Regions from separate parts of the Paenibacillus sp. SEL3 genome, predicted to be linked through region 1. Evidence: riboswitches for the same ligand, from Rfam matches in the RefSeq annotation. Region 1 holds a riboswitch; the other holds the start of a gene.
What was found. A riboswitch is a leader RNA that binds a small molecule or an ion and turns the genes downstream of it on or off. The one in region 1 is predicted to bind ZMP and ZTP.
Positions count from the first base shown of each region.

Region 1 (5,635 bases):
CGGATGCTGCTATGACCATGGGAACAAGAGGAGCCTTAGCATCAGGAGTGACTACAACAGGGCTGGAGGTGATTCCACACGACTCCATTCGACTGCGTATTTTGGCCAACTCGGATCGCCCGGAGGATCAGCTAGTTAAACGCGAAATACGGGACGCTATTGTGCAGCAGATGAATGCTTGGGTGAGTGAGTTGGAAAACCCGCAAAGCTTAGACCAAGCCAGATCATTGATTGATGCTCATTTACCTGAAATTGACCGTTTGGTAGGTACGGAACTGGCTCGTCGCGGCATTGCGTATGATCATCAGGTGGAACTGGCGAGCGTACCTTTCCCGACGAAAATGTACGGTGGTCTTGTCTACCCGGCAGGGAATTATGAAGCGCTACGGGTTACGCTGGGGCAAGGAAAAGGTCAAAATTGGTGGTGCGTGCTGTTTCCTCCGCTGTGCTTTATTGATGCAGGCAGTGGGGAAGCAGCGGCACAAACGGTATCAGCAAAAACGGATCATGGAGATAGTCGGACGAATACCACTGACAAGGAGCCGGAAGTGCGTTTTTTTCTGTGGGATGCACTTGCGGGACTGTGCAGCTGGGTGAGTGGCTTGTTTGCCTAAACGTTGAGGAGTGTAAGTTTCCCCATATGCTATAATGGAGCTTACGATAGATATACACATGGCAGAGCCAAATAAACTGATCTTTCAAAGTAGCCTTATAGGATCAAGCGAAATCACTGGCCTGTATACGACAATAAGATATGGGATGATCTGATATGAGCGATAAATTGAATCAAATGCAAGACTTGCGCGGAGATTTTGTGCAAAAGGAAAAATCGGAGCAAAAGCTGGACGAACAGGGGAATTGCGAGCTGAAGCAGGCATTGAAGTCTTCCCATACCCAATGGTGGGATGTAAGATGTTTGGTTCCTGTGAACAACACTGACGGGGGTGTTTCTGACGAAACTTCGGCTGAACAGACTCGGATCGCGGCGGAAAAAGGCATACGCGAGGCTGCTGTACTCCTCCAAGCTGGAGAGACGGTAGCCTTTCCTACAGAGACCGTGTACGGACTGGGAGCCGATGCTCGTAGTACAAAAGCGGTGGAGGCGGTATTCGCTGCCAAAGGACGCCCTTCCGATAACCCGCTCATTGTACATGTTTCTGATGCTGATCAATTAGAGGGTATGGTAGCAGAAATAAACGATACAGCCCGGGCGCTGATGAATATGTTCTGGCCGGGACCGCTGACTCTCGTATTGCCAGTGGTACCGCAGGCACTGTCATCGCGTGTAACGGCCGGGCTGGACACGGTTGGTGTGCGCATGCCAGATCATCCGATAGCGCTGCGCTTGATCGCTGAAGCGGGTTGTCCGTTGGCTGCGCCAAGCGCCAATCGTTCGGGAAGACCCAGTCCCACTCTTGCACAGCATGTGCGGGAGGATCTGGAGGGCCGCATCGGCGGCATTTTAGACGGAGGCCCCACAGGTGTGGGGCTGGAGTCCACGGTGGTGCAGGCGGCTGACGACGGAACGGTCACCATCCTGCGCCCCGGCGGCGTGACGGCTGAGCAGCTCGCTGCAGTTGCTCGCGCCGTCGTGCTGGACCCGGCGCTGGCCGCTACGCCCGGGGAAGACGCGGACAGCCCGGCGCCGCGCTCGCCGGGCATGAAGTACACACACTACGCGCCGCGAGGCCGCTTGAGCGTGGTACAAGGCCCGTCGTCCGTTGAGGTGACGGGCTGGATTCGCGCCGCGCTGGCGGAGGCTTCCGCCAGCGGAGAGCGCACAGCAGTGCTCGCGTTCGACGAGCATACCGCCGGCTACGCCGGAGAACGCGTCTACACGCTAGGCAAGCTGGACGCGCTCCATGAGGCAGCGCAGCGCCTATACGGCGTGCTGCGCCGCTGCGACGAGGACGGCGTCACCTACATTTTGGCGGAATCCTGTCCGCCGAAAGGATTGGGCGACGCCGTTATGAACCGCCTGCTTAAAGCGGCAGGTCACCGAATCGTCCGCCTGTAGCTTCTGTCGAATCAGAGCCTCTTATATTAAATTTTCCTCCCTCCTCTTCTCGGTATGGGGTACTTTCAGTGCATGCTTGTACTGATTTGCCCCTTGTCCGCATAACGTGTACAAGAACAGACGGATAATGGAGGGATGGAGTATGCTGGCAGCCTCTGCCCATGCCGGGCAGGTTGTAACGATTCTGATCATGGCGGTAGCGCTAGGAATGGATGCGTTATCGCTGGGCGTAGGGATCGGCATGAAGGGGATACGCCTGCGAGACGTGCTGCGCATCAGCACTGTTATTGGCTTTTTTCACATTCTGATGCCATTGCTGGGAATTTTCACGGGCCATTATATGAGTTCTTTATTAGGTCATGTGACGACCTACTTCGCAGGGGGGCTACTCATCCTTTTAGGCGGGCATATGGTGTATAATTCCTTCAAAGGGGACGGCGTACAGGTATTGGATCATCGTTCGCCTTTAGGTCTTTTGCTGTTTGCACTTGGGGTGAGCGTGGATTCATTTTCTGTAGGAGTGTCACTGGGGATGTTCCAGAGTGATCTGGTGCTGTCTGTTCTGGCATTTGGTTTTTGCGGGGGAGCAATGGCGATGTTGGGCCTACTGCTGGGTCGCAAGGTCAGCCGCAATCTAGGAGATTACGGGGAAGCAGTGGGCGGTGCCATTTTGCTGGCATTCGGCTTTATGTTTATGTTTTGATTTTAGCGCAGACAGTGTAAAATAAGTGCAGGGTTAAAGTAAGGGATTAGGATTATAGTAATCCTCTGTTTATATATTTTTTAACATACGGGGGGTGAAAACGTTGAAGAATATCTTATTTGTATGCACAGGGAATACCTGTCGCAGTCCAATGGCTGAAGGGATGCTGCGTAAGTTGGCTGCTGAGCATGGACTAGAACTGGAAGTGCGTTCTGCGGGAGTGGCAGCGATGGAAGGCACGCCGATATCCCGACATGCAGAGGCGGTTCTACGTGATCACGATATATCCGATCAGATCACCTCAACCCCTTTGAGCGACGGGCTTGCCGGGTGGGCACATCTGATCTTAACCTTGACGCAAGGACATAAACAGCACGTAATTCAGCGCTTTCCCCAAACGGCGGGCAAAGTATTTACGCTTAAGGAATATGTGGAGAACCGGGATGCGGTGTTGAATGATGTACAGGAGTTGGACGGTTTATATGCTTCACAGCAGTTGATGGCTTCACTCGGACAAGAGCTATCGGCGCAGGAGCGTGAACGAATGATTGAATTACACCAACGGATTCCGGGCTTTGATATTTCAGATCCGTTTGGCGGTTCGCGAGAAGACTACGATGTCACAGCTGCGGAAATCCGCACGGCGCTGCATAAGCTGCTGGACAAGCTAAAGGCCTCTTCCGAATAAAATCGCTCTTACTCATCTATTTTGTACGGAATCTGTTGATTTTCGATGGTTAATCCGTTAAGATAAGGTGGAAAAATGAGAATCCGATGTAACTGGCGACAAAAGTGGGATTAACCACGATGGAGCATCGGATATACGGCCGGTCGCCTGGGCAAAAGAGCAATTCCACATAGGTGTGGACTGCTCTTTTTTCATATACAAGTTATGCCAGATGTTTAGCTGAGGGTTGATTCCTTCAAAGGTTCTTCCATTTTTTCTGCTCGAAATCTGAAACATCGGCTATAATATAGTGAGATTGTGATCAGGAGAGAGTGTGTTGAACTTGGGGCATGAGACCGTGCCTAGTCTCTGAGAGACTGTTCAACCAAAGGAGGTTCCAATGGTGGGACAATTGGATCATGAGATTTCGCTAGAAGCACAGACCACTTCTGTTGTGCGGGAAATCGCAGAAGCAGCCAGTCTCAGGGCTGGTCGCCTGCTGGTTATCGGCGTTAGCACAAGTGAAGTGGCTGGAAGTCGAATTGGCACGGCGGGAGCGCTCGATGTGGCTCAACAACTGTTATCTGGAGTAGAGTCCGTTCGCAGGCAGTATGGCTTTGATGTAGCGTTTCAATGCTGTGAGCATTTGAACCGAGCGTTGGTCGTTGAACGTGCTGTACTGGAGCGACTGGGACTGATGGAGGTTGCGGCTGTTCCTGTTCGTACAGCAGGAGGCTCTATGGCTACCGTCGCCTATCGTTCTATGAGCGACGCGTGTTTGGCGGCGAACGTGCAGGCTCATGCCGGGATAGACATCGGCGAAACGCTGATTGGCATGCATCTGCGACCGATTGCTGTTCCGTTTCGCCCAAGCCTTCGCTGGATTGGCGAAGCACGTGTGACAGCGGCGTTCACCCGTCCTCCACTTATTGGCGGACAACGGGCGGTGTACAGTCTGGAGCAAGAAGTCGGCGGAAACTGCGATTAGCATTTGGCATGGCGGCATGTTTGTACTAATCGTTTTTGCAATGATGATGAGGTACCCAACAGAGGAGCAGGCGTTAGCTTGTATACCCAACAATTGACTATGGAGAGGGAGTAATCAATCATGATGGAACACCTGCGTAAAAGTGACCCAGCAGTGATGGAAGCAATGGGACTTGAACTGAAACGACAACGCCACAATATCGAGCTAATCGCATCCGAGAACATTGTCAGTGAAGCAGTAATGGAAGCCATGGGCTCCGTGCTGACGAATAAATATGCTGAAGGTTACCCAAACAAACGCTACTATGGTGGCTGTGAGCATGTAGATATCGTTGAAGACATCGCACGTGACCGCGCAAAAGAACTGTTCGGCGCTGAGCATGCTAACGTGCAGCCTCACTCTGGAGCACAAGCCAACATGGCAGTGTATCTGGCAGCTCTCAAACCTGGAGATACTGTACTGGGTATGAATCTGGCGCATGGTGGCCATTTAACACACGGAAGCCCGGTTAACGCTTCCGGCTTGTTGTATAACTTTGCTGCCTATGGTGTCCGCGAAGACAACTTCCGCATCGACTACGATGAAGTGCGCAAGGCAGCCTTCAAGCACCGCCCTCGTCTGATTGTAGCTGGCGCGAGTGCATATCCGCGTACTATTGATTTTGAAGCCTTTGCTTCCATTGCCAATGATGTAGGTGCTCTGTTTATGGTGGATATGGCACATATCGCAGGCCTTGTAGCAGCGGGAATTCACCCAAGTCCAGTTCCGCATGCCCAATTTGTAACAACAACGACACACAAAACGCTGCGTGGTCCGCGTGGGGGTCTGATTCTGACTCGCAAAGCATGGGCGCAAGCGATTGATAAAGCTATTTTCCCTGGTACTCAAGGGGGACCACTGATGCATGTAATCGCGTCCAAAGCGGTTGCTTTGGGTGAAGCGCTCCAGCCATCGTTCAAAAACTATGCGCAAAATGTAGTCCGCAACGCACAGGTGCTGGCTGAAACACTGTTGGCTGAGGGGATTAACATTGTATCCGGTGGTACGGATAACCATCTGATGCTGTTGGATACGCGCAATTTGAATATCACAGGTAAAGAAGCGGAGCATGTATTGGATTCCGTGGGCATCACGGTCAATAAAAATGCGATTCCTTTTGATCCGACCAGTCCATTCGTAACAAGCGGGATTCGTATTGGTACACCTGCTGCAACATCTCGTGGGATGGATGAAGAGGCTATGGTCAAAATCGGTAAAATC
Region 1 covers NZ_CM137725.1:2,674,412-2,680,046, reverse strand. The annotation lists gene spoIIR (stage II sporulation protein R) at 1-614, shown strand, start outside; gene ACYCS5_RS12375 (L-threonylcarbamoyladenylate synthase) at 770-2,017, shown strand; gene ACYCS5_RS12370 (manganese efflux pump MntP) at 2,160-2,720, shown strand; gene ACYCS5_RS12365 (low molecular weight protein arginine phosphatase) at 2,824-3,408, shown strand; ZMP/ZTP riboswitch at 3,487-3,568, shown strand; gene ACYCS5_RS12360 (TIGR01440 family protein) at 3,788-4,375, shown strand; gene ACYCS5_RS12355 (serine hydroxymethyltransferase) at 4,496-5,635, shown strand, end outside.

Region 2 (5,635 bases), 1.6 Mb from region 1:
AGAATCGGTTTTTGTACAGGAACTGGTGAACTATACAGAAACTCATAGTCTCCTATACCTAGCTGCGCGTGTTTGTTGACACCCCAGCCCCATAAGGCCCCATCTGCTTTTTGCATGATTACGTGCCGTGGACCTGCTTTGATACTTTGAATATTTTTAGCAAGCAATGTAAAGGGGGCGTTGGATGGTAACTTTTCACCATCTAGAGACGCAACATATACATTCCCAGCTGTGGTGAGGGCGAGTATGGAGCGTTCGGCGAAAAAGGCGTCTTTAACATCTTTTACTCCTGATAATAGCACAGGGGTATTTTCATTGTGATAGGTTGTATTATCTGAGTAACCTGTGACCGTTTCACCCCAGAACCATAACCGTCCTTGTCGATCAATCGCGAGATTGGAACTTCCATTGGTCTTAATTATTTTGATGTCCGATAAGGCTTGAATCTGCGATACGGATAAAGTTTCGGACGGAGTTACATTTTTATCAAATTCTTTGGGCCATGTCCATACAGTACCGTCTTTCTTTAAGGCTATGTTTTTGGAGATAGCAGTAATATCCTTTAATGATGGAACAAGCTCGAAGCCCTGCAAGGACCTTGTATTTTTCCATACACTTCCGTCCTTCTTCAAGAAGATCCAGCGTTCCTCATATTGCGGTCTTTTTTCATAGTAACTATCCAATTCTGTAACATTTTCGATGCCGGATAGGGTTTGAAAAGGAGCAAAGTTGCCACCATTTTCGATTCGATCAGCGGATAATACGGTTCCTTCGGCGTTTAGGGCGAGCACATGATCATTCATAATACGCACGTTTATGATGTTTGGTAGTCCTTCCAGAGAAATGAATTTCACGGATTCAGAAATGTTGTTTCTTGGCACATACCAGGCGGAATGATCTTGTAAGGTAAATATCAGATCGCCTTCCTGGATTATATTCGAAAATGTTCTTACAACGTTTGGCTTATCCTCTACACGAGTCGGTACGGATTGATTATAGCCCCATAACCACAAGCTCCCATCGGATTGAATCAGACTCCCGGAATCATAGGAGCGAATACGGGACGCCGATTCATCACCGGCCGCCCATGCACTGGAGCTGAACAATAACAGCGCGATCATACTGATTAACAGAGTACGTCTTTTCATGCGTTTTTCCTCATTTCTTCATCAATGTATATAAGGTTAAATAACGCCTTGGGGAATATCTCCTTATCAATAGACGAAGAATATATAGAAAAGTTTTCCACAAATCGTTGGATTCCAATAAAATAGCCTCCAAACCCACGAGCAGAGGCGGGTTTGAGAGGCTATTTCTTGAGCATGGAAGCAGAATATGACTTGGGACGGGTTCTTCCAATGGTCAGCCCGTTATTCGGCTGCGCACCATCAATAAGGTTTGTTCTTTGATTTGTCCGATTTCACGAAGAAGTGTGGCTGTTTTGGCCTCGTAGGATTGTTTGACATCCAAGTCCTTTAAGGAGGCAAGGTTAATGTCAACAGTAAGCAGGGCAGATTGAGCAGCGGCTTCGAACAGGATCGCGCCGATGCCAAGATCCGAAATCACATTTTTATTGGACACTTCCACAATGTTATAGGCTTGCGACAATCCGTCTCGGCATACTTCCAGCAGGCGCATGGGTACCTCAATGGCAGCGATCACCGCTGTCTGTAAGGAATGAGTACGATAGCGCTTTTCTTCGTCTGTTTCCTTGGGCAAACGCAGCGCGGTCATATACTGTTCAAAGGATTGGATGTCTGCGACCATTAGTTCCTCACAATGTGTAGACAATCTTTCCATGCTGCTAATGACGTCCGTGATTTGTTCATGGATGTGTGCGTATTTTTCTCCTTGTGAAAGGTTGGCGGTCATAGAGGTCATAGCCGCGCCTAGTGCCGCAGCCAGTGCGGATACACTTCCTCCGCCAGGGGTAGGCGCTGCACTTGCAGCTTCTTTCAGAAAATGTCCGATGGAATGATTCCACGACAGTTCACTCATGAGTAAACCACCTCTCTGGAGTAGTGTTGCAGATGTATCGCTTTGAGCAGATTTTTGTACAAAATCGCAGTCGTCAAGGTCCCAACGCCGCCGGGAACCGGAGAAATGGCATGTACCTTTTCCCCCACGTCTAAAGCGGCATCTCCCACTATTTTTCCCTCTAGCGTCTCATTAATTCCCGCATCTACCAAAATCAGACCGGGATGAACCATATCTTGCGTAATCACATCAGGGCATCCGACTGCTACGAAGGCAATGTCTGCATGGCTCAGATGCTCTGCAATATCACGCGTACCTGCATGACAGGCGGTAACGGTGGCGTTTTCTCTTTGCAACATGTGGAAAAGGGGAAGTCCCACTGTCTGTCCGATGCCCACGAGCGTGACATTTTTGCCTGCCAATGTGTGACCGTAATGCTTGAGCAGCTCGATACAGGCTTGAGGTGTTGCGGGATATAGTCCGGCGTCACCTGTTACAGTAGCCAGCTTGTTATCGGGTGTAATCCCATCAATATCCTTGTAGGGGGCAATGGATTGTTTAATAACGGAGGCGGAAAGATGTTGGGGAAGCGGCAGTTCCAGCATAATGCCATGTACATGGGATGCATCGTTCAGACTGCCGATCAGGTGCAGTAGCTCGGTTTCGCTAACATGACGATCAAACGTATGGAGATGAAATGAGATGCCCAGCTTCTCCGCTATTTTTTGCTTGGTCCGTGCATAGTATGCAGATGCCGGATCACCTTCTACCAATAGGGTTGCCAGATGGGGACGGTGTCCTTGCTGCTTCATTTCTTCTACCTGTGAACGGATCGTTGCATATACTTGCTCAGCTGCTTCTTTGGATTTCATGATAATAGCCATAGTCCGAGCCTCCTCTGAATTTATTGCATAATGGAATCAACAGGGTGTCATGGTCTTGTAAAACGAAAAAAAGTATTTGCACAAGGTCGTCAAGACAGACGAATCCTCTGCAAATACTTCTCCCAGGCGAACGGTACGCTTTTTATGTATGCTCCCTCGTGGTTCATTCCACTGACTTCGCCAGTCACATACAGCGTTATTATACCTTATATTTTAACAAACAATCATCAGAAAAGAAACCCGCGAACATTTGGAAAACGGGTTATGTTACTTGTCTATATGACAAATGTCATATACACGAACTGACGTTTATGACTACAGCGCCTAGAGCGTTCTCCTTATACTGAGATTAGATCAACATGTACGCCTAACAGGATCAAGGTATAGGCGTCATCTTTAAGGAGGATCATAATGAGTATGACACAACTCCCATTAGCCCAATTGAAAAAAAATATGGCTCCCTACGAGAAAATAAACACGAAATCCAGCGTTCTGCAACTTATCAATACCTTGGGTCCACTGATCCTATTGTGGTATGCTGCTTATCTTAGCCTGTCGGTTTCGTACTGGCTGACGCTTCCCATTGCCATTGTTGCATCGGGGTTTGTGGTACGGACGTTTATTATTTTTCATGATTGTGGTCATCAATCCTTCTTCAAAAGCCGCAAGCTGAACGACATTGTGGGAACGATTACAGGTATTATTACGCTCTGCCCTTATCACCAATGGAAAAATAGTCACGCGATCCACCATGCAACCAGCAGTAATCTGGATAAAAGAGGCACAGGTGACATGTGGGTGCTTACGGTAGAAGAGTACACAGAGGCTTCCACATGGACACGGTTGGCCTATCGCATATACCGAAATCCTTGGGTTATGTTCGGACTAGGTCCGATCTATACTTTTTTGATTTCCTATCGCTTTAATATCAAGACAGCCAAACGCAAGGAAAAAATGAACACTCATGTGACGAATATATCCATCGTTGCATTGTATGCACTGTTGTGCTGGGCTATTGGATGGCAGGCCTTCCTTCTCGTACAGGCACCTATCTTTTTTGTATCCGGTATGTTGGGAATCTGGCTATTCTATGTACAACACCAATTTGAGGATTCTTATTTCGAGCACGATGAAGAGTGGAGTTATATTAATGCAGCCGTAGAAGGCAGTTCTTACTACAAGCTTCCTAAAGTATTGCAATGGATTACGGGCAATATCGGATTTCATCACGTTCATCACCTGAGTCCCAAAGTTCCAAATTATAATTTGGAAAAAGCACATGAAGCGACACCGTTACTTCAAAAGGCGACCACGATCACAGTGAGTAGCAGTCTGCAATCGTTGAAGTTCCGACTTTGGGATGAAAATACGAAAACCTTTTTGACCTTTAAACAAGTGAAGCCGCTCCTCAGCAAACGTGTTGCAGTTACGAAACCCATGCCTACACCTGTTGTAGGCACAGAAAGAAAATAACGTTGAACAAAACCTGGTATGATAAGATAAGGAATATAAGTCATGTGAAGTAGAAGAGGGTGGGCAGGATGCAAAAATGGTATCAGATCTTCCAAAGGAATACAGGGCTTAGCCCTTATGTGTGGGTCGTCTTTTATATCCTGCCCTTTTACTACTTTAGCTCTTCATCTACAAGTCATATTATTCTGGGTACTGCTATTATTTTGGTATTCTTTGCATGTTATGTACTGGCTTTTGTCTCAAAAGGCTGGCTCATATACTTTTGGACCAGTGTACAGATTGTCATATCGATTACCATGACACTGCTGTTCAGCTATATGTACTTTTCCATATTTATCGCCTATTTGATCGGTAATATTAAAAGTAAGGCTGCATTTACGACGCTGTATATTATTTTAATGGTTATTACGATTGGATTGATCAATTATGGTTTTGTTTCTCAGAATCCCGTTTTTATTAAACAGATTCCTTTTATCCTGCTTAATCTGATCGGTGTGATTCTCCTTCCGATTACGAATTTTAATCGCAACAAAAGCGATCGGCTCCAAGTCCAATTAGAGGATGCCAATAAGAAAATATCGGAATTGATTAAGCTGGAGGAACGGCAAAGAATTGCGCGTGACCTGCACGATACCTTAGGTCAGAAGTTGTCACTCATTGGGCTGAAGAGCGATTTGGCGGGCAAACTGATGGATCAGTACCCGGAGCGGGCGCATGTCGAAATTAACGATGTTCGTCTCACGGCAAGAAGCGCGTTAAAAGAGGTACGGGAAATGGTTACTCAAATGCGCGGTATGCGACTAGAGGATGAGCTACTACGTATTCGGCAGATTTTAAAGGCTGCTCACATTGAATTAACTCTAGAGGGCGACCCGAAGCTGGAGCATACATCATTAATGAATGAAAATGTTCTTAGCATGTGTATGAAGGAAGCCGTAACCAATGTAGTGAAACACAGTGGAGCTACCGCTTGCTCCATCACGATTGAGCCGTCTCGTAAGGAATTAACTCTTCGGATTCAGGATAATGGAGTCGGTATTACGAGAGAAAATGGAACCCTTCGTGGAAACGGCCTGCAAGGTATGAAGGAAAGGCTCGAATTCGTGAACGGATGTATGGAGCTGCGTTCAGATCAGGGAACGACCTTGGTCATTAAAGTGCCCAATATCCCTGAAAAGCCGAACGAGGAGGTGGGGCCATGATTCGAATTGTCATTGCAGAAGACCAGCGTATGCTGCTGGGTGCTCTAGCTTCTCTGCTAGACTTGGAAGAGGACATGAAAGTAGTCGGAAAAGCAAGCA
Region 2 covers NZ_CM137725.1:4,229,992-4,235,626, forward strand. The annotation lists gene ACYCS5_RS19505 (stalk domain-containing protein) at 1-1,148, opposite strand, end outside; gene ACYCS5_RS19510 (cyclodeaminase/cyclohydrolase family protein) at 1,363-1,998, opposite strand; gene ACYCS5_RS19515 (bifunctional 5,10-methylenetetrahydrofolate dehydrogenase/5,10-methenyltetrahydrofolate cyclohydrolase) at 1,995-2,861, opposite strand; ZMP/ZTP riboswitch at 2,975-3,059, opposite strand; gene desA (Delta(5) desaturase DesA) at 3,273-4,334, shown strand; gene ACYCS5_RS19525 (sensor histidine kinase) at 4,403-5,536, shown strand; gene ACYCS5_RS19530 (response regulator transcription factor) at 5,533-5,635, shown strand, end outside.
Region 2: linked by a shared signal. The riboswitch ahead of ACYCS5_RS19515 (bifunctional 5,10-methylenetetrahydrofolate dehydrogenase/5,10-methenyltetrahydrofolate cyclohydrolase) and the one ahead of ACYCS5_RS12360 (TIGR01440 family protein) in region 1 are both predicted to bind ZMP and ZTP.